DNA from 4 places in the Marinobacterium sp. BA1 genome. Region 2 is predicted to be linked to each of the others. Evidence: predicted binding sites of a transcription regulator. Region 2 holds the regulator's gene; each other region holds the start of a gene.
What was found. The regulator sigma-54, encoded in region 2, starts transcription at its own class of promoters, with help from an activator protein. The targets are predictions, from matches to a motif close to TGGCACNNNNNTTGCTNT.
Positions count from the first base shown of each region.

Region 1: the regulator sigma-54 is predicted to act here: its motif matches at 2,022-2,039, upstream of ACAM29_RS18890 (acyl CoA:acetate/3-ketoacid CoA transferase).
Region 3: the regulator sigma-54 is predicted to act here: its motif matches at 3,259-3,276, upstream of ACAM29_RS02925 (ammonium transporter).
Region 4: the regulator sigma-54 is predicted to act here: its motif matches at 2,543-2,560, upstream of flgB (flagellar basal body rod protein FlgB).

Region 1 covers NZ_BAAFHC010000001.1:3,930,956-3,935,926, reverse strand. The annotation lists gene ACAM29_RS18905 (TRAP transporter small permease) at 1-185, opposite strand, end outside; gene ACAM29_RS18900 (TRAP transporter substrate-binding protein) at 182-1,240, opposite strand; gene ACAM29_RS18895 (MarR family winged helix-turn-helix transcriptional regulator) at 1,532-1,987, opposite strand; gene ACAM29_RS18890 (acyl CoA:acetate/3-ketoacid CoA transferase) at 2,261-3,823, shown strand; gene ACAM29_RS18885 (thiolase family protein) at 3,853-4,971, shown strand, end outside.
Region 2 covers NZ_BAAFHC010000001.1:2,293,755-2,298,725, forward strand. The annotation lists gene ACAM29_RS11120 (KdsC family phosphatase) at 1-104, shown strand, start outside; gene lptC (LPS export ABC transporter periplasmic protein LptC) at 105-668, shown strand; gene lptA (lipopolysaccharide transport periplasmic protein LptA) at 658-1,170, shown strand; gene lptB (LPS export ABC transporter ATP-binding protein) at 1,170-1,895, shown strand; gene ACAM29_RS11140 (RNA polymerase factor sigma-54) at 1,947-3,452, shown strand; gene hpf (ribosome hibernation promoting factor) at 3,504-3,794, shown strand; gene ACAM29_RS11150 (PTS sugar transporter subunit IIA) at 3,816-4,277, shown strand; gene rapZ (RNase adapter RapZ) at 4,279-4,971, shown strand, end outside.
Region 3 covers NZ_BAAFHC010000001.1:580,849-585,819, reverse strand. The annotation lists gene ACAM29_RS02940 (MoxR family ATPase) at 1-54, opposite strand, end outside; gene ACAM29_RS02935 (NAD(P)/FAD-dependent oxidoreductase) at 118-1,068, opposite strand; gene ACAM29_RS02930 (peptidylprolyl isomerase) at 1,337-1,819, shown strand; gene ACAM29_RS02925 (ammonium transporter) at 1,873-3,084, opposite strand; gene rlmKL (bifunctional 23S rRNA (guanine(2069)-N(7))-methyltransferase RlmK/23S rRNA (guanine(2445)-N(2))-methyltransferase RlmL) at 3,317-4,971, opposite strand, start outside.
Region 4 covers NZ_BAAFHC010000001.1:2,597,228-2,602,198, reverse strand. The annotation lists gene flgA (flagellar basal body P-ring formation chaperone FlgA) at 1-543, opposite strand, end outside; gene ACAM29_RS12555 (chemotaxis protein CheV) at 609-1,547, shown strand; gene ACAM29_RS12550 (protein-glutamate O-methyltransferase CheR) at 1,564-2,403, shown strand; gene flgB (flagellar basal body rod protein FlgB) at 2,597-2,995, shown strand; gene flgC (flagellar basal body rod protein FlgC) at 2,998-3,432, shown strand; gene ACAM29_RS12535 (flagellar hook capping FlgD N-terminal domain-containing protein) at 3,454-4,137, shown strand; gene ACAM29_RS12530 (flagellar hook protein FlgE) at 4,167-4,971, shown strand, end outside.

The DNA.
Region 1 (4,971 bases), 1.6 Mb from region 2:
ACCAGCTCATAATCACCTTCAACCGCCACACCAATGGTGGAGCGGCCAATAATGCTGACAACCGTCATGGTTGCCAGCGCCAGCATGATAAGCCCACCCGTCAACGCGAACTGGCGTGACAGCCAGGACAGCCCTCTGCTGACGGGTGTGCGATAGTCCGATTGATCTATGACCGTATTACTCATGATTCACCATTGACCTGCTCGGCGTATTGCTGAATCAGCGCCTTGGCGCGCTTGTAGAGATGTTCACCTAGGTAGCCCCGCTCTGTCATGTCCTTGATCCAGACATCATGCACCGGTGCCATGGTGTTTACCCAGTGATCACGCTCCTGCTCGGACAAAACATGGAAGCTGTTGCCCTGCTCGACCGCCTGCTGCTTGGCAAGAAGCTCATGTTTGTCAAACAGACTGCCGATATGCCCCGCGAGCTCCAGCCCCGAGTTGTTGTCGATCACCTGCTGCAGGTCCGGCGGCAGGGATGCATAGGCATCCTTGTTCATCGCAAACACAAAGAACTGGGTATACAGCCCGCGCTCCCCGGGAATCTCGGTATGGTGTTTAACCAGCTGATGGATTTTCATGGATGCCACCACCTCATAGGGCAACACGGCAATGTCCAGCACCCCCTTGGAAACGGCACTGGGCATCTGGGTTACCGGCATGAAGATACTGTTGGTACCGTAGGGCGAAAAGGCATCAGCCATCACCTTGTTGGGCGAACGGAAATTGGTTCGATCAAGATCTGCCGATGTTTGGATTGGCTTTTCTCTTGAATGCAGTGAACCGGGTGCGTGGGTATGCATGGCAAGCAGATGTACATCGGCCAGCTCATCGCTCATCTCGCTCTCGGCATATGCCTGCAATGCCATGCTGGTTGCCTTCGCGGATGCCGGCATGAAGGGCAGTTCAAACACTTTCGCCTTGGGGAAACGACCCGGTGTGTAACCACCCACTGTCCAAGTAATGTCGACGATCCCCTTGCGAGCCTGATCGAACAGCTGGGGCGGCTTGCCGCCAAGCTGCATGGCCGGATAGATTTCAATATCGATGCGCCCCTCGGACTCCTGTTCGATTTTTTCAGCCCAGGGCTCGAGGAAATCGGTATGCGGCATGGCCATCGGCGGCAGCATGTGATGCAGCTTGAATGTGTATTCAGCATCAGCTGAATAGCTGTGAGAGGAAAGGGTCAATCCGGCCAAAGAAAGTGTTACCGCTGTCGCAAGAGTTTTTATACGCATATCAGCACCTTGTTATTGTTTTGATGTGTTTGCACAACACGTGTGGCGGAGCGAGATCAGGTCATCCTCGATCCACGCTATATATTTATCTCATAAACTGTTTAATCACACAACATATGTTATTCCCAATTTGTTTTGGGATATGTGCGCGGCGCTACCATGCCGCGAACAGCCTCGAACAAGACGCAGCACAGCCGACACAACGCCCGCAGTCGCCAGACAACGGAGAAAGGCAAAAGAGAAGGAAGGATTGAGAGAGAAACCGGCTTTGCACCGGCTTCGAATGGGTGATCAGCCCGATTGGATACCGATCACGGCGATGCGCTTGAGCAGATCAAACAGGGTTCTGTGTTCTTCAGGTGTCAAAACGGAAAAGAAACTGTCGTTGTGTTCAAGTGCCTGCTCACGGACTCGCGCCTGGAACGCCTTGCCCTCGGGGGTCAGATAGAGCGCATTGGAACGACGATCCCGCGCCGAGGGACGACGTTGAATCAGGTTGCGCTTTTCCAGCTTGTCCACAATCGCCACCATTGCAGAACGGTCGTTGCCCATCGCCATAGCGACAGCCGTCTGGGTTAGACCGGGGTTGCGATCGACAATTTCCAGAGTGCCGAACAAACCCGGTGTAATCTCGAATTCGGCAAAGAAATCATTGACACTTTTGAATGCGTTCAGCTGCGCACGGCGCAGCCAGTAGCCGGTCAATTGGTGAAGAGAACCAAAATCGATGTTGTCACTGTCTGCCACTGTGCTTGTCCCGTCTGAATCTGTCGGCGCTTTTTAGCACGACTATTGCATACCCTCAACAGTTATACGAAACAACATAGTTCTCTATCAACTTTTCCTCCTTTTCCTGCCAGAAGAACCCTGAGCTACGCCGCGCACTATCGAGGAACAATAAGGCCTGAAAATATTGTTGTATATTTAAACAATTAAATATATAAACTGTGAAGGTATAAAACCAAGATTCCCATTCTCGTCACCAGAACAACAAGACAGAACATCAAGAGGAACACCCGGATGAGCAAAGTGATTAGCGCCGATCAGGCTGCAGAGCTGATCAAGGACGGCGATACGGTCGCCTGGACAACCATCGGCATGTCCTATTTTGCCGAACAGATCGCTCAGGCACTGGAAAAGCGTTTTCTGGAAACCGGTGCGCCGCGCAACATCACCCCGGTGCATGATTGCGGTTGCGGCGATGGCAAAGACGCAGGCATGGCACACCTTGCCCACGAAGGACTGGTCAAGCGTTTGATCTCCGGCCATACCGGCCAGGCTCCGAAAATGGCACAAATGGTGGCCGACAATAAAATCGAGGCTTATCTGCTGCCGCAGGGGGTAATGGCCACGCTCTGGCGCCAAATTGCCGGCCACAAACCGGGCGTTATCACCAAGGTGGGCATGGGCACCTACGTCGACCCTCGCATTTCCGGTGGCAAAGTCACACCGCAGACTACCGAAGACCTGGTCAAACTGCTGGAGATCGAAGGTGAGGAGTGGCTGCTCTACAAGAGCTTTCCGGTCAACGTCGCCGTCATACGCGCCACCACTGCCGATGAAAACGGCAACCTGACCATCGAAGAGGAAGCACAGATCAGCGAAGCCCTGCCCATGGCGCAGGCAGCCCACAACACCGGTGGCATCGTCATCGCTCAGGTCAAATACTTGGCCGAAGCGCACTCGCTGCACCCCAAAGACGTGAAGATTCCCGGCGCTCTGGTGGATTATGTGGTGGTTGCCGAACCGGAAAATCACAAACAGACCATTACCACCGTTTACAACCCGGGATTGGCCGGCAACACCCGGGTCCCTCTTGGTGCTATCCCGCCCATGCCGTTCAGTGAGCGCAAGCTGATCGCCCGCCGTGCCGCCATGGAGCTGCGTCCCAATACGCTGGTTAACCTGGGTATAGGTGTACCGGACGGGGTTGCATCAATTGCCGCTGAAGAGGGTGTCGTAAAACAGTTCACACTGACAACAGAGCTGGGCACCTACGGCGGCATCCCTGCGTCAGGTGGCGATTTCGGTGCTGCATGGAACGCCGACGCAATTATCGAGCACCACGCCCAGTTCGACTTCTACGATGGCGGCGGTCTGGATATCGCATTCCTGGGCCTGGCTCAGGCCGATACCAAAGGCAATTTGAACGTCAGCAAGTTCGGTCCCAAAGTCGTCGGCCCAGGTGGCTTTATCAACATTACTCAGAGCGCAAAAAAGGTCGTTTTCTGCGGCACCCTTACCGCCGGCGCCCAGTATGAGTTCAGCGAGAACGGCATCCGCATTGTGCAGGAAGGCAAGGCGAAAAAATTCGTCGAGGCCGTGGACCAGATTACTTTCAGTGGTGACATCGCTCGCCAGAACAAACAACCGGTCATCTACATCACCGAGCGTGCCGTGTTTGAACTACGTGCCGAAGGCGTCACCTTGACCGAAATCGCGCCGGGGCTGGATCTTGAGCGCGATGTTCTGGCCGCCATGGATTTCCGCCCGCTGATTGCCGATGACTTGAAAGAGATGCCGATCGCGCTGTTTGGCGAGCGCTGGGGCGGTCTTGCATCCATCATGAATGACGCCCACTAACCGAATAAAGACAACAGGAGCGAAATGCCATGTCCATTGAAAATGTGGAAATTCCCTACGGCGCCTACTGGTCAACTCCGTTCGCCAAGTGGCAAGGGTCCCTGCAGCATCTGCACGCGATGAAGTTCGCCGCCTGGGTGGCAAAAAAAGAGCTGGCACAACGCGATATCGATCCGACCCTGTTCGATTCGGGAGTGTTGGGCATGACCAATGCACAGTACCAGTCATTCTACGGCGCCCCCTGGCCACTGTACGAACTGGGTGCGACACACACGCCCGGCCATCTGTTGAGTCAGGTATGCGCCACCGGCGTGCGCGGCCTGTTCGCTACCGCCTCGGAAATAGCCCTGGGCATGGCGGACACGTCCCTGCTGATGACGGCGGATCGTTGCTCCAACGGTGCCCACATCTATTACCCGGCATCCACTGGCCCCGGCGGCTACGGCCAATCGGAAGACCAGGTCACATACAACATGCAGCACGATGCCATTGCTGGCCACTCAATGATCCAGACCGGTGAAAACGTGGCCAAACAGTTTGGCATCAGCCGTGAAGAACTCGACGCTGTGGCTTTGCGCCGCTATGAACAGTATCAGGACGCATTGAAAGACGATCAGGCGTTTCAGAAGCGTTACATGACCTTGCCGTTCACTATCCCCAATTCGTCCTTCCGCAAGGAAGTGGGCAACCTGAACGGCGATGAAGGCGTCTTTCCAACCACTACAGAGGGATTGGCCAAGCTGAGTCCGGTTAATGAGGGAGGTGTGGTCACCTTCGGCAACATGACCCACCCTGCCGACGGCAACGCCGCCATGATTCTCACTACAGCCGACAAGGCACAGGCATTGAGCAATGACCCCGGCATTCGCATCAACATTTGCGGTTTTGGCCAAGCCCGAACCGATTTGGCCCACATGCCGGCGGCACCGATCGATGCGGCTGCCCGCGCACTGACCGCTGCAAGGGTGGATTACAGCCAGATCAAGGCAATCAAGACCCATAACCCCTTTGCCGTTAACGACGTCGCCTTCGCTAGAGCCACCGGTGTGGATGTCATGCAGATGAACAACTTTGGATGTTCGATGATCTGGGGCCATCCCCAGGGACCGACCGGCATGCGAGCCATTATCGAACTGATCGAAGAACTG
Region 2 (4,971 bases):
GGTGCAGCAGTGCCGCTGGAGGCAAGGGGGCCGCAAGGGAGTTTTGCGAGTTGATTCTGGCCGCACAGGGCAAACTCAGCGCCATCTACGACGAGTACCGCTGAATGCTGCAAAGTCGACTGAGACTCTCCATCGCCTTGATCCTGCTGCTGGTGCCCCTGCTCTGGTGGGGGTTTGCCTCTACCCGGCTGAACGACGAGCCTTTACTGGACAATGGTGCCGCTCGGATCGACTTTTTCGTCCGCGAGGCCCGGATCACGCGCTGGAACCAGAGCGGCGAAATGGCACAGGAACTGAGCTCTCCTCTGATGCGCCACTACCCTGAACCAGGTGAGATGCTGCTGGACAACCCAACCACCCTGATACCCCGCGAGCAGAGTGGTGAGTTCCGTATTTTGGCACAGGAAGGCCGCATGCCCGACTCACAGGAACGCATAGTACTTGCAGGTGATGTACAGCTTCATGATAATCCGCCTTCAGGCAGTGCCAGCGAGATGCTGACCGAGCGACTGACACTCTACCCTCCACGCGACTATGCCCACACAGACCTGCCAGTCAGGGTAATACGCGGCCTGGACCATATGGAAAGCCAAGGCATGGAGGTCTTTTTTGACGAACAGCGGGTTGAACTGCTGTCCGAGGTAAAAGGTACATACCATGCGAATTAACCGCCCTGTGTTGCTGACCACCCTGCTGCTGAGCCTGTCCGCCAGCGTGCAGGCACTGCCCGAGGATCGCAATCAGCCAATCAACGTCTCGGCTGACCGCGCCAGCATGAACGAGCGTACCGGTATCACCGTATACACAGGCGATGTGGAAATAATTCAGGGCAGCATGGAAATTCGTGGTGAGCGCGTTGAACTGCACCGTGCAGCTGACGGCAGCATTGACCGCATTATCTCCACCGGCAAGCCGGCCAGATTTCAGCAGCAGCCATCTGCCGATCAGCCCCTGACCAAGGCCTACGGTGAAAGGATGGAGTACCGGGTCAAGCAACAAGAGGTTACCATCACCGAAAATGCACGCGTCGATCAGTCCAAGGATACCTTCACCGGAGAGCGGATCGTTTACAATATGGCGCGTGCGGTGGTGAACGCTTTCGGCAGCGACCGCGAGGGCGGCGAACGGGTCAAAATGGTGATTCAGCCCAAGCCGACGGGGACCAACTGATGGCGACACTGGAAGCCTTGCACCTTGCCAAAAGCTACAAGGGGCGCCAGGTGGTACAGGATGTATCCCTGCAGATGGAAACGGGCCAGATCGTTGGTCTGCTGGGACCCAACGGTGCCGGCAAGACCACCTGCTTTTATATGATCGTGGGGCTTATCCACGCCGACCGGGGACAAATCCGACTGCACCAGGACGACGTTACCCGCCTGCCCATGCATGAGCGCGCTCGCCGCGGTATCGGCTATCTGCCTCAGGAAGCTTCGGTGTTTCGGAAGCTGAGCGTACATGACAACCTGATGGCCATTCTGGAAACTCGCAAGGAGCTGAATACCTCGGATCGTAAGGCATTACTGGAGCAGCTGCTGGAAGAGTTTCACATTACTCACCTGCGCAATAGCCTGGGTATGGCCCTGTCTGGCGGAGAGCGTCGACGTGTTGAAATCGCACGGGCCTTGGCAACCGAGCCTGACTTTATCCTGCTGGACGAACCCTTTGCCGGCGTTGATCCAATCTCGGTCAGCGATATCAAACAAACCATTCGCCACCTGCAGTCTCGCGGCATTGGCATTCTGATCACCGATCATAACGTGCGCGAGACACTCGACATCTGCGAACGAGCATATATCGTAAGTGAAGGGGGAATACTCGCACAGGGCACACCGGCCGAGATCCTGGCTAACGAACAGGTTCGCCGTGCCTATCTGGGCGAGCAGTTTTCCCTTTGATCCTGAGTCGTCAATCATGTACATCCACTCCGTCCACCTGGCAGCTCTGATATGAAGCAATCGTTACAACTCAAGATCGGCCAGCATCTGACGATGACACCCCAGTTGCAACAAGCAATACGTCTGCTGCAACTGTCAACGCTGGACCTGCAGCAGGAGATCCAGGAAGCCCTGGAGAGTAACCCACTGCTGGAAGTCGAGGAGGAACTGGACAGCGCCGAAGAAGCCCAGACTGAAGCCCGTGATGATCGTCACGACGCCTCTGCCGACAGCCTCTCTAACGACACCGCTGACGAGGACAGCTGGGACGAAAACGCACTGGAAGAGCGGTGGAATGATGAAATCCCTCGTGAGCTGTCCACCGACAGCAACTGGGATGATACCTTCCAGCACCAGAGTACACCCGGTCCTGCCCGTGATGATGACTGGGAACCCGGTGATAACGATTCGGCCGAAGACAGCCTTCAGGATCACCTGCTGTGGCAGCTCAACTTGACCCCCATGAGTGACCCTGACCGTATGGTCGCCATGGCCCTTATCGATGCTGTCGATCCGGATGGCTATCTACGCACGGACGTAGATGAAGTTCTGGAACACTTCACCCGGAGCGAACCCCAGCTGTTTGCAGATGCCGAGCCTGAAGAGATTGAAACGGTACTGCACCGCCTGCAACAGTTTGACCCGCCCGGTGTCTGCGCACGAGACCTGAGCGAATGTCTGCAGATACAGCTGCGCCAGCTGCCTGAAAACACTCCGATGCTGAAAGAGGCATTACGCCTGGTACGCGATCACCTGGGTCTGCTCGGTAATCATGACTATCGTACCTTGATGCGCCGCATGCGCCTGAAGGAGGAGGCCCTGCAACAGATCATCAGTCTGATCCAGTCGCTTAATCCAAAACCGGGCACCAGCATCAGCAGTGAACAGTCAGAGTACGTTATACCTGATGTCGTGGTGCGCAAGGTGCAGGGGCAGTGGAATGTAAGCCTGAACTCAGAGGCATCCCCCAAGCTGCGTATCAATACCGACTATGCTGATCTTATAAGACGGGCCGACAACAGCGCTGACAACACCTATCTGAAAAACCATCTACAGGAAGCGCGCTGGTTTCTGAAGAGCCTGCTGAGTCGCAACGAAACCCTGCTCAAGGTCGCCACCGAGATCGTGGCCCGCCAGATCGATTTTTTCGAGGAAGGTGAAGAGGGTATGAAGCCGATGGTTCTGCATGACATCGCTGAAGCCGTAGAGATGCACGAATCAACCATTTCCCGTGTCACTACCCAGAAATACATGCATACACCCCGAGGCATCTTCGAGCTGAAGTATTTTTTCTCCAGCCATGTGAGCACGTCAGACGGAGGCGCTGCCTCCTCTACCGCCATTCGTGCCTTGATCAAGAAGCTGATCAGCGCGGAGAATACCGCAAAACCACTCAGTGATAACAAGATAGCCGACCTGCTGAAAGAGCAGGGATTTAACGTAGCCAGACGCACAGTGGCAAAATATCGTGAAGCGATGAACATTCCGCCTTCTAATGAGCGCAAGCGTCTGGTTTAATGAGACTACAGGCACGCCGGAAGAACGTGCTTTATGACGAGGAGAAAACCTATGCAGATCAACATCACTGGCCATCACGTCGAACTGACTGACGCCCTGAACGAATATGTACGTACCAAGTTCGACCGACTGGAACGCCACTTCGATAACATCACCAATGTACAGGTCACCCTCAGTGTCGAGAAGCTGCGCCAGAAGGCCGAAGCCGATATCCACCTGGCCGGCGGTGAAGTATTCGCAGCGCATGAGCATGACGACATGTATGCTGCAATTGATGGCATGGTGGACAAGCTTGACCGCCAGATCATCAAGCACAAAGAAAAACTCAAATCCCACAAATAACCGGTAGCAGCACGTCACGACATGCAACTATCAGAACTGCTGACCTCATCCCGTACACTCTGCCACGTCGATGTGGTCAGCAAAAAGCGAGCGCTTGAGCTCGCCAGCCAGACTATCGCCGAGCAGCTGGACGGCATGGCCGCTGAAGATATCTTCAGCGGCCTGATCAACCGAGAACGCCTTGGCAGCACCGGTATCGGTGAAGGCGTTGCCATTCCTCATTGCAGAATTCCAGGTGTTACAACAGCCATCGGATTACTGATGACGCTGTCCAGCCCGATTGACTTCGATGCCATCGACAACCGTCCAGTCGACCTGATCTGCTTCCTGCTGGTTCCCGAAGACGGCGCTGAAGAGCACCTGCAGACACTGGCAGGGTTGGCAGAGCTGTTCAACGACTCCAGCACCCGTGAATCACTGCGCAGCTGCGAAGATTCCTCAAGCCTGCTGGATCGCGTTCAAACTCTCTGCAGAGGCGCCTGACATGCGACTGGTCGTCATCAGCGGCCGCTCCGGCTCAGGCAAAAGCACCGCCCTGCAGGCACTGGAAGATGTCGGTTTCTACTGCATCGACAACCTGCCGGCCCTGCTTCTGCCCGAGCTGATCCGACTGATGCTGGCTGAGGAAAACCCTAATCGAGAAATTGCCGTCAGCATTGATGCTCGCAACCTTCTGAGCAACCTGAAACAGTTCCCCAGTGTGATGCGCACTCTGCGTGAACAGTCCAAGCTGAGCACCGAAACCCTGTTTCTTGATGCTGGTGAAGCTACTCTGCTGCGACGCTATAACGCAACCCGGCGGCGTCACCCGCTCACCGATAAACAACAGAGCCTGCAGCAAGCAATTCGAACCGAACGCAGCCTGCTTGAGCCCATCGCCAATCTCGCTGATCTGCGCATCGATACTACGCGGCTATCACTTTATGAGCTGCGTGACGAAGTCAAACTGCGTGTTGCCGGGCGCAGTGAACAGGTTCTGTCACTGCAATTTGAGTCATTTGGCTTCAAGCATGGTGTACCGCTCGATGCCGATTTCACCTTCGATGTACGGGCCTTGCCCAATCCCTACTGGGTCCCTGAATTGCGCCGTCATACCGGCCTCGACACCGAGGTGATCGAGTTTCTGCGCCAGTCGCCCGAGGTCAGCGAGATGGTGAACGACATACAGGCCTTCGTA
Region 3 (4,971 bases), 1.7 Mb from region 2:
CTGTCCCAGCGTGCTCAGTGCATTTTCCACCTTGTGTCGCAGTTGATCAGTCACAGTTATCTCCTCCCTGTCATAACCACAGTCTAACTGCAGAGCCTCCATTTGAACCAGCATAGCTCAGGAACGGATCTGCTCCAACAGTTGACGAGCACTCGCGATGGCGCCTTCGATGCCGCCACCAGCCACCCAGTCACCACAGACCAGTACACGGGCATCATCACTGCAGAATGATGACAGCACCGGCTGTCCGGCATGGGCATAAAGCCAGCGATGAATACGGTTCTGAACCGGTTTAGCCGGCTGCATGCACAACGCCGAAAACGCCTGTAACAATTCAGCCTGAACCCGCTCGGGCGTATCACCAACATGACGCCTGCTCCAGTCAGCTCTGGCCTCAACCGCCCAGGTTTCGCCACTGCGACCGGGCTTGCTGCCATCGCGCCAGACCCTTTGCAGCAAGGAATGCTCCCCCTCCAGCCATTCTACCTGTGCCAGCCGATCAGGTCTCTGCTCAAGCTGCAGCAATAATATCCAACAGGGTTCCATCTCCACTGTTCGAACGGCCCGCTGCAGCGCAGGCTCACACTCAAGCAGAGATACTGCCTGAGGGGCCGGTGTGGCGATTACGACTCTGTCGAATTGACCTTGAGCGGTACCAGTATCATCTTCCAGAACGTACCCCGCTTCATCCGAAAACCCGATCCGAGCAATACGGACACGGGTATTGAGCTCAATCCCGTTCAACAGGGCGCGGGTAAGACCACTGCTGCGTGGCTGGGCCATCCAAAGCTGTTTAGCCGCCTCAGGCTTCAGATTGAAATCCACAGCAATGGGTTGCCAGTGGGACAGGGGTGGCGTTGACGCTCCCGGCAACAGCGCCGCCAGCGCACTGCGTTGAGATGGGTTAAGCCCGGGCGCTCCCAGATCCATGCTCAGCTCACCCAACCTCGCGGCTGCCAGACGACCACCAGTACCCCGGCTTTTGTCAAAAACGTTTACCTGCGCTCCAAAGCGATGCAGTCCTTCAGCTACCAGCGCACCAGCAAGCCCCGCACCTATAATTGCCACCCGTTCTCCCCGCTTCACCGACCAATGCTCCTTGATGTTCTACAAAATTTTTCATACTACGCCATTTTGGTCGCTTGAGATCATGCCTGAAGGCCGCTGCGGGTTGCACCTGCTCTGCCGGGCCGTTAGCATGTTGCCCCAAACCAACCGGGAGCCCTGCCAAGCTGCCCTGTTTTCGGCTCGCTGAGCCCTGTGTCATCACTGGCAGGGGTTGATCGACCGGGAGCCTGTGCATCGACGCATCTCCGCATCACCAGGAGAGACCCTGATGCAGATCGCTGACAAATCCGTTGTATCCATCCACTACACTCTGACCAATGCAGAAGGCAACGTGCTGGACAGCTCCAATGGCCAAGAGCCACTTGCCTACCTGCACGGCGCCAGCAACATCATCCCGGGACTGGAAAATGCCCTGCTCGGCAAGGCCGTGGGTGACAGCCTGCAGGTAACCGTTGAGCCTGACGAAGGCTATGGTCCTATGCGCGAAGAGCTGGTTCAGGACGTTGATCGCAGCGCCTTTGCCGGTATCGATGATGTACAGGTGGGCATGCAGTTCATGGCTCAGACCCCTTGGGGTGAACAGCCCGTGACTGTGGTTAAGGTTGAAGGCGAGAACATCACGCTGGATGGCAACCACCCGCTGGCAGGCCAGACGTTGAGCTTTGACGTAGAAGTTGTTGAAGTACGTGAAGCATCTGAAGAAGAACTTGAGCACGGTCACGTTCACGGTGCCGGTGGACACCAGCACTGAGTTCGGAGCTCAGCACTGATCAGGATGCCCGGCCATGCCGGGCATTTTTGTTTTCAACGATCGTCAGATGTTGCTTCAATCTTGTGAATACTCAAATCCGCGCCATTGAACTCTTCCTCAGCAGTCAAACGCAGACCCACCAATGATTTGATGGCACCATAGACCACCAGACCACCCAGCACTGCAATCACAACCCCAAGCAGAGATCCAAGCAGCTGTGAAACCAGGCTGACACCGCCCAGCCCACCCAGTGCTTCACTGCCAAAGATACCGGCGGCAACGCCTCCCCAGACACCACACAAGCCGTGCAACGGCCACACCCCCAGCACGTCATCGATCTTCCAGCGGTTCTGTATCAGTGTAAACGTCCACACAAACAGCGCACCGGCCACACTACCGACCACCAGAGAGCCCAGTGGGTGCATCAGATCAGATCCGGCACAGACAGCCACCAGACCCGCCAGCGGGCCATTATGAATGAAGCCCGGGTCATTGCGCCCCGCAATTAGCGCACTCACGATACCGCCAACCATCGCCATCAGACTGTTCATTGCCACCAGACCGGACACACCATCCAGCGTCTGAGCCGACATGACGTTGAAACCGAACCAGCCAATACACAGAATCCAGGCACCCAGTGCCAGAAACGGAATATTCGACGGCGGGAATGCAACCAGCCGGCCCCCCTTGTAGCGACCATGACGTATGCCCAGCAACAGTACTGCAACCAGTGCCAACCACCCACCAACACCGTGCACCACAACAGAGCCGGCAAAATCATGGAACGGTGCCCCGAAGCGCTCCTCCAGCCAGGCCTGAACACCAAAATTACCATTCCAGGCAATACCCTCGAACAACGGATATACCAGCCCAACGACCAGAGTTGAGGCTATCAAGAACGGCCAGAAGCGACCCCGCTCGGCAATTCCACCCGAGATAATGGCAGGAATCGCAGCGGCAAAGGTCATTAAAAAGAAAAACTTTACCAGCTCATAGCCGCTGTCGCGGGATAGCACGGCAGCACTGTCATAGAACGTGATTCCGTAGGCCAGCCAATAGCCTACGAACAGGTATGCCAGCGCTGAAAAGCCAAAATCACTCATGATCTTGGCCAGTGCATTGACCTGGTTCTTGCGACGTACCGTTCCCACTTCAAGAAATGCAAAGCCGGCATGCATGGCAAATACCAAAACGGCGCCCAACAGGATAAACAGAGTATTGGCACTCTGCGACAGCTGCGAGATTGCACTGCTGATGGATTCCACTCGATCCCCTCCGTCTGTTGACGGGTGCACCATCAAGAGGCAACTGCACCGCAATACAGCACCGCTTGAATCAACACCCGAAGTAAGTTGAATGGCTCAGACGGCGTGGTGACTGGGCTTACGCACCAATGTGTACAATTTGCACCAGCGCCGTGCAGAGCATTGGTGCAAAATCAAGCAGTTTTTGTGCCAGTTCAGTGCAGTCGGGCGATAAAAGCCCCGTGGCAGTGCATCAGCGACGATGACGAATTTCAAAGCAACTGTGAATTCTGGCGTTGCGCTTGAAGTCCGGGTCCAGTGTTTGGGCCGTAATATCCCGGATTTCAAAGTCCGCCAGCGCCTCACGATCGATACTGAAACGGCGGTAGTTATTGGAGAAAATCAGCAGACCATCATCACGCAGCAGCTGCATCGCACCCTTGATCAGCTGCACGTGGTCTCTCTGCACATCCAGCACATCATCCATCCGCTTCGAATTGGAAAAAGTGGGCGGATCCATAAAGATCAAATCATAGCGATTCTGGTGCGGTTGCTGCAGCCACTGCAAGCAGTCCGAGCGGATCAGCTGATGTTGCGCCTTCGGCAGGCCATTCAGCTCCAGGTTGCGCCGAGCCCAGTCCAGATAGGTCTGAGACAGGTCCACACTGGTGGTACTGCGTGCCCCACCCACACCGGCATGTACGCTGGCACTGGCGGTGTAGCAGAACAGATTCAGCATATCCTTGCCCGCCGCCAACTGCTGTACTTTGAGCCGAGCCGGGCGATGGTCAAGAAACAGACCGGTATCGAGATAATCGTGCAAATTAACCTGCAGCTTGCAGCCATGCTCAATGACTGTCATGAAATGGCCGGTCTGGTCCTGGCGCTCATATTGCTGCTGGCCCTGCTGACGCTTGCGTTGCTTCAGAACCACCCGCTCCGGCGGCAGTTCAAGCACCTGCGGAACGGCAAGCATCACATCCTGAAGTCGCGAGAACGCCTTGACCGGATCAATGGACGCAGGTGGTGCATATTCCTGAACCACCGCGTGGTCTGGATAGATATCCACGGCGACGGCATATTCGGGCATGTCAGCGTCATAGGCACGGTAGCAGCTGATCGACTCTCGCTTCACCCACCGGGACAGCTGTTTCAGATTCTTTTTCAGGCGGTTGGCAAACATCTGCGCCTGTTCGGACAAAGCAACGGTCTCACTGCCCTGTTCCAGCCGCTGCCGGGCTTCCTCACGCTGCTCTTCCGATTGCTCATGTACGGTAAACAGCAGCAGTTTGCTGTCGATGGTGCCGTTGAACAGCCGGTATTGTTTCTCCGCCCGTAGCTTCATCACCTTGCACAGGTCAGGGTTGCCGGTAAATACAGCAGCCTGCCAGTTGGCAAAGTCCTGTTTCAGTCGCTCGCCCAACAAACGGTACAGGAACATCAGCTCCTGGGTTTCGCCGAGGCGCTCACCATAGGGTGGATTGGTAATCAGCAGGCCTTTGGCGCCTCCCTCTGGCCTCTGTAACTGATTCAGTGGCCGGCGTTCAAATCGGATCAGTTCAGCGACACCGGCACGGCGGGCGTTTTCTTCAGCCCGTGACAGCACACTGGCATCGGCATCAAAACCATAGAACTGCGCCTGTACCTTTGACAGACCGGTTTCACGACGCTGGCGGGCTTCTTCAACCAGCTGCTGCCAAAGACGGGAATCATGCCCCGGCCAGCGACTGAAACCAAATGTCTGTCGAAACAGGCCAGGCGCGATATCGGCGCTCATCAGTACCGCTTCCGTCAGCAAAGTACCTGAGCCGCACATGGGATCAAGTAGCGTATCAAAGCCAGCGGCGGGCCAGCCCGCCCGAATCAACACGGCAGCGGCCAGGTTCTCTTTCATCGGTGCCGCACCGG
Region 4 (4,971 bases), 300 kb from region 2:
ATCGCCTCGGCTGACAGCGTTTGCCTGAGTCAGCATGCGGGGGGAGATCGGAGTGTCGGCGCTGATACTGATGCGGGCCTGACTTCCGACGACATCCTGCTGACGGTAAAAATAATCACCTGACAAACTGGCAATATCGCGCTCCCGCAGCTGCAATTTTCCGGCGCTTATACGGCTGCCTTTGACGATTGGCGTTGCAGCGACCACAATCGCTTTATACTGCTTCACTCGGCCGGTGACAAAAAGGCTCCAGCGTGGAGTGCTGCAACTGGCTTTTGCGGTGATGCGCTCACCACTGTGGAAGGGCAGTGTTACATGAACGGGAGCTTCACAGGGTGCGAGTTGCAGGTGCTGATTGACCGGGTTCAGGCTGACCTCGACCCGGCTGTCTGGTACTTTAGACAACAAGTGTTGTTTAATGGCTTCAGTCACCTGCAAGTTGATCCGTGCTGCGGTATCATCGGCAGAGGCCGAAAAAGGCAGCATCAGGATGCAGACTATGGCAAAAACAGTGGCAACTGGTGTTAAATTGATATTATTCACGCGGGTGTCCTGGCTTTCGAAGCCGGGCGAAACTCATTGTTAGCGACCTCGGGGTTGGTTAAATCATGTCAGGGATCCTGGATACTGTAAACCTGCGCACGCAGATGGTCGGTCAGAACCGTCTTGAACTGTTGCTTTTCGGGCTGGAAACCAATCAGCGCTACGGCATTAACGTATTCAAGGTACGAGAAGTGCTGCAGTGTCCGGATCTGACTGAAGTGCCGCGCCAGACCAGTGCAATCAAGGGGATGGCGCATATACGTGGCGAAACCATCCCGGTACTTGACCTGTCTGAAGCGATTGGTCGCAGGCCAATCCCGGAAGAAGATCTGCCCAAAACCTTCCTGATTGTGGCCGAGTATAACCGCCGTACGCTTGCCTTCATGGTGCGCAAGGTTGACCGTATCCTGAATACTCAGTGGGACCAGATCATGGCCCCGCCGAAAGAGATCGGTAACGAGAATTACCTGACGGCTGTTTTCGAGTACGAAGGTAAGCTGGTTGAGATTCTGGATGTAGAACAAATCCTCGCGGACCTGTACCCGATGTCCACTGATGTCAGCGATGAAGTAGCGACTCAGGATGATCGCGCCCGCGCACGCCAGCGCCACGTTCTGATCGTCGATGACTCGGCCGTGGCGCGCAATCAGATGCAGCGCAGCCTGGAAGACCTTGGCGTGAAAGTTTCGATTGCCAACAATGGGCGTCAGGCGCTTGATCTGTTGAAAGGGTTGGTCGAAAAAGGGGTGGATGTTGAAAGCTTTTTCCTGATGGTGATTTCTGATATCGAAATGCCTGAAATGGACGGCTACACCCTGACCTCTATGATCCGTGAAGACCAGCGTATGTCTAAACTGCATGTGGTGCTGCACACTTCACTGAGCGGCGGTTTCAATGTATCGATGGTGAAAAAGGTAGGGGCCGACGGATTCCTGGCCAAATTCAACCCGAACGATCTGGCCGGAGTGGTAGTCAACCGTATCCGCCAGGTCGAACAAGGCTGACGGGGAGCGTCTCCGGGTGAGCAGCAGCTTTAGTATTACACCAGCGGAATTCCGTGAGTTCAGCAGTTTTCTTGAAAAAAGCTGCGGCATTCTGCTGGCTGAACACAAGCAGTACCTGGTCCAAAGCCGCTTGGGCAAGATCATGCAGCAGCAAGGGTGTTCAAGCCTCAGTGAGCTGGTGGCGCGTCTTGGCAGAGCGGGTGGCAACAGCCTGAAAGAGCAGGTAATTGACGCCATGACCACCAACGAAACCCTCTGGTTTCGTGATATTCATCCCTACGAAATATTGCGTAATAAGCTTCTGCCTGAGCTGCATGAGAAAAGTCGCTTTCAGAAGCTGCGAATCTGGTCTGCGGCCTGCTCTACCGGGCAGGAGCCGTACTCCATCAGTATGGTGATTGACGAGTTCAAACAGAGTCATGCCGGGGCTTTTTCGTCTGGCGAAGAAATACTGGCGACTGATATTTCCACCACGGTGCTGGATCAGGCACGACGGGGTGAATATGAAATGCTGGCGTTGGGGCGTGGTCTGTCTCAGGAGCGGCTGCACCGCTACTTTGAGTCATCACCCACCGGTAGCTGGGGTATCAAACCCCACATCAAGAGCCGGGTGCGCTTTCAAAGCCTCAACCTGCTTGGGCCTTACAGTTCACTGGGGCAGTTTGATCTGATTTTTTGCCGCAATGTGCTGATCTACTTCTCGTCAGATGTAAAACTCGAAATCCTGCGCAAAATGCACAAGCAGCTGCGCCCGGGGGGGTATCTGCTGCTGGGTGCTTCCGAGTCTCTCTCAGGCCTGTCTGACTTGTATAAAATGATCCACTGCCGCCCCGGTATTATCTACCAGGCAATCTGAAAACTGAGCGGCAGTCTTGCCGCCCTTTGCCGCTCGGCATTATTTGTAGCGGTACAGCCTTGCCGCTTGCCGCTGTATATTGCCTCCCTGAAACTGTCCGAACTTTCCCAAAGCCACCCATCACGGGTTTTTTCGCTACTGGCACGTTGCTTGCTTAATTACAGATATAGCAACCTGTAACGGATAAGCGGCAATGGCGATCAACTTTGACTCAGCACTGGGGATTCATGAAAACGCCCTGATACTCAGGGCGCGACGTGCTGAGGTGCTGGCCAACAATATTGCCAATGCGGATACGCCCAACTACAAGGCCCGTGATCTGGATTTTAGTGCCGTGCTCGAAGGTGAAACCGCTGGCGCCAATCTGTCGTTGAAGAAAACGGCATCCGGTCATCAATCCGAGTTTTTGTCACCGGATGCCGCGGCTGACCTGATGTTTCGTATTCCGAACCAGCCGTCAGTAGATGGCAATACGGTAGAGACCCAGGAAGAGATGGCTCGCTACACAGACAATGCGCTCCGTTATCAAGCGTCCTTTCAGTTTCTGAACAGCAAGTTCCAGGGGCTGACACGTGCAATCAAGGGTGAATAAACATGTCGTTGAGTAACGTTTTCAACATCGCGGGCTCCGCCATGACAGCGCAAACAGTGCGGCTTAACACCACCGCCAGTAACATGGCTAATGCGGAAAGCATCAGTTCCAGCGAAGCGGAAACCTACCGCGCCCGCAAGCCGGTGTTTGCACTCAAGGAAGCTCAGACTGAACACCTGCCTGATCACCTGCAGACATTGGTGCCGGGCCAAGGTGTTGATGTTAAAGGGATCATCGAAAGCGATTCGCCCCTGCGCATGGCGTACGAACCGAATCACCCGATGGCCGATGAAAACGGGTATATCTGGTACCCGAACGTAAATGTGGTGGAAGAGATGGCGGATATGATTTCAGCCTCGCGCTCGTTCCAGATCAACGCCGATATTATGAATACGGCCAAACAGATGCTGCAGCGTACGCTGACGCTGGGGCAATAAGGTCAGTAAGAGGATAACGCCATGAGCAATGTAAACGGCGTCGGCAGTAACAACATCTACGATCAGATCAATCAGAAGAACCAGGCGCAGTCCAAGGCGCTGAATTCTCAGTCTGAAGAAAGTCAGATGTTCATGAAGTTGCTGATCGCGCAGCTGCAGAATCAGGACCCGACCAGTCCGGCGGATCCAGCTGACTTCATGCAGCAAATTTCCACGTTGAGCAACGTTGAAAGTATTCAAAACCTGTCCAAGACCATGGAAAACATGAGTAACTCAATGCTGAGTAGTCAGGCAGCGTTACAGGCTTCGTCGATGGTTGGGCAGCGTGCATACGTGAATACGAATATTGCCCAATTGCATCAGGAAGAAGGTTATGTGGATGGGCTGGTCAGTTTGGAGAACAGTGTCAATGATGTACGCATCACCATCTACGATGCGGGCGGCAATCAGATTGACCAAGTCAGTATGGGGGCGCAACCGAAGGGTGATCATAACTTTGTGTGGCAGGGCGGAGAAGGCGTGCCACCGGGTAACTACCGGATAGTGGCTGAAGTTCCTATGGGGGCGGACGGCGAGTACGAAGAGGTGGCCACCTACATGGGTTTCAATATCAACAGCGTCACTCTGGGGCAAAATGGAATTGGCATGAAAGTGAATACGGCCATCGGTTCCATTGACATGAGTGAAGTGAAACAGCTGGGCTAACCCAGTCACAGTCTAGCGAGGTAATAACAATGGCAGGTTTCAGCACAGCCGTAACAGGTCTCAAAGCATCTACAGCCATGTTGGATGTGGCTGGTAACAACATCGCAAACTCAAGCACTGTAGGCTTCAAGTCATCGCGTACCGAGTTTGGTGATATCTATGCCACTGCCGTTGTCGGTGCGGGTTCGTCCAATACCCCTGGGTCAGGTGTCACCGTGACCGATATTGCCCAGGATTTCAGTGCCGGTACCATTGAGTTCACCAACAACAACCTGGACTTGGCGATCAATGGTTCAGGCTTTTTCCAGCTTGATGATGGTCAGGGCAGTGTGACCTACACCCGAGCCGGTGCGTTTGAGCTGGATAAAGAAGGCTTTATCGTTTCCAAAAACGGGAAATACCTGCAAGGGTATGGCCTTGATGCCGATGGTAACAGGCTGCCAATTGGCAACATGGCAGTCACTGAGAAAGAAAGTCCACCAAAAGCAACTGAAAACATCGATTTGTCGTTCAATATTGATGCGCGCTCTGATGCAGCTTCTCTTCTACCGACATACAACAAGGATGAGCCGGGTTCTTTTACCTGGACAACGACAGACCGTACTTTTGACAGCTTGGGTAATGAGCACACTATCAAGTACAACTTTGCGGAACAGCGCCCAGTCAAACAGGTGCTCAACTTTCAGCTTACAACCCCCACCAACTATCCAGAAATATCCGGTATCCAGCTCCAGGCAGGGGATTTTGACGCTAATGGAAGATTGATTGACAACTCGCCCGCGACAACTGGCTATGATGAACTGGCAGTTGCTGATGACCGCATCGATCTCTCGA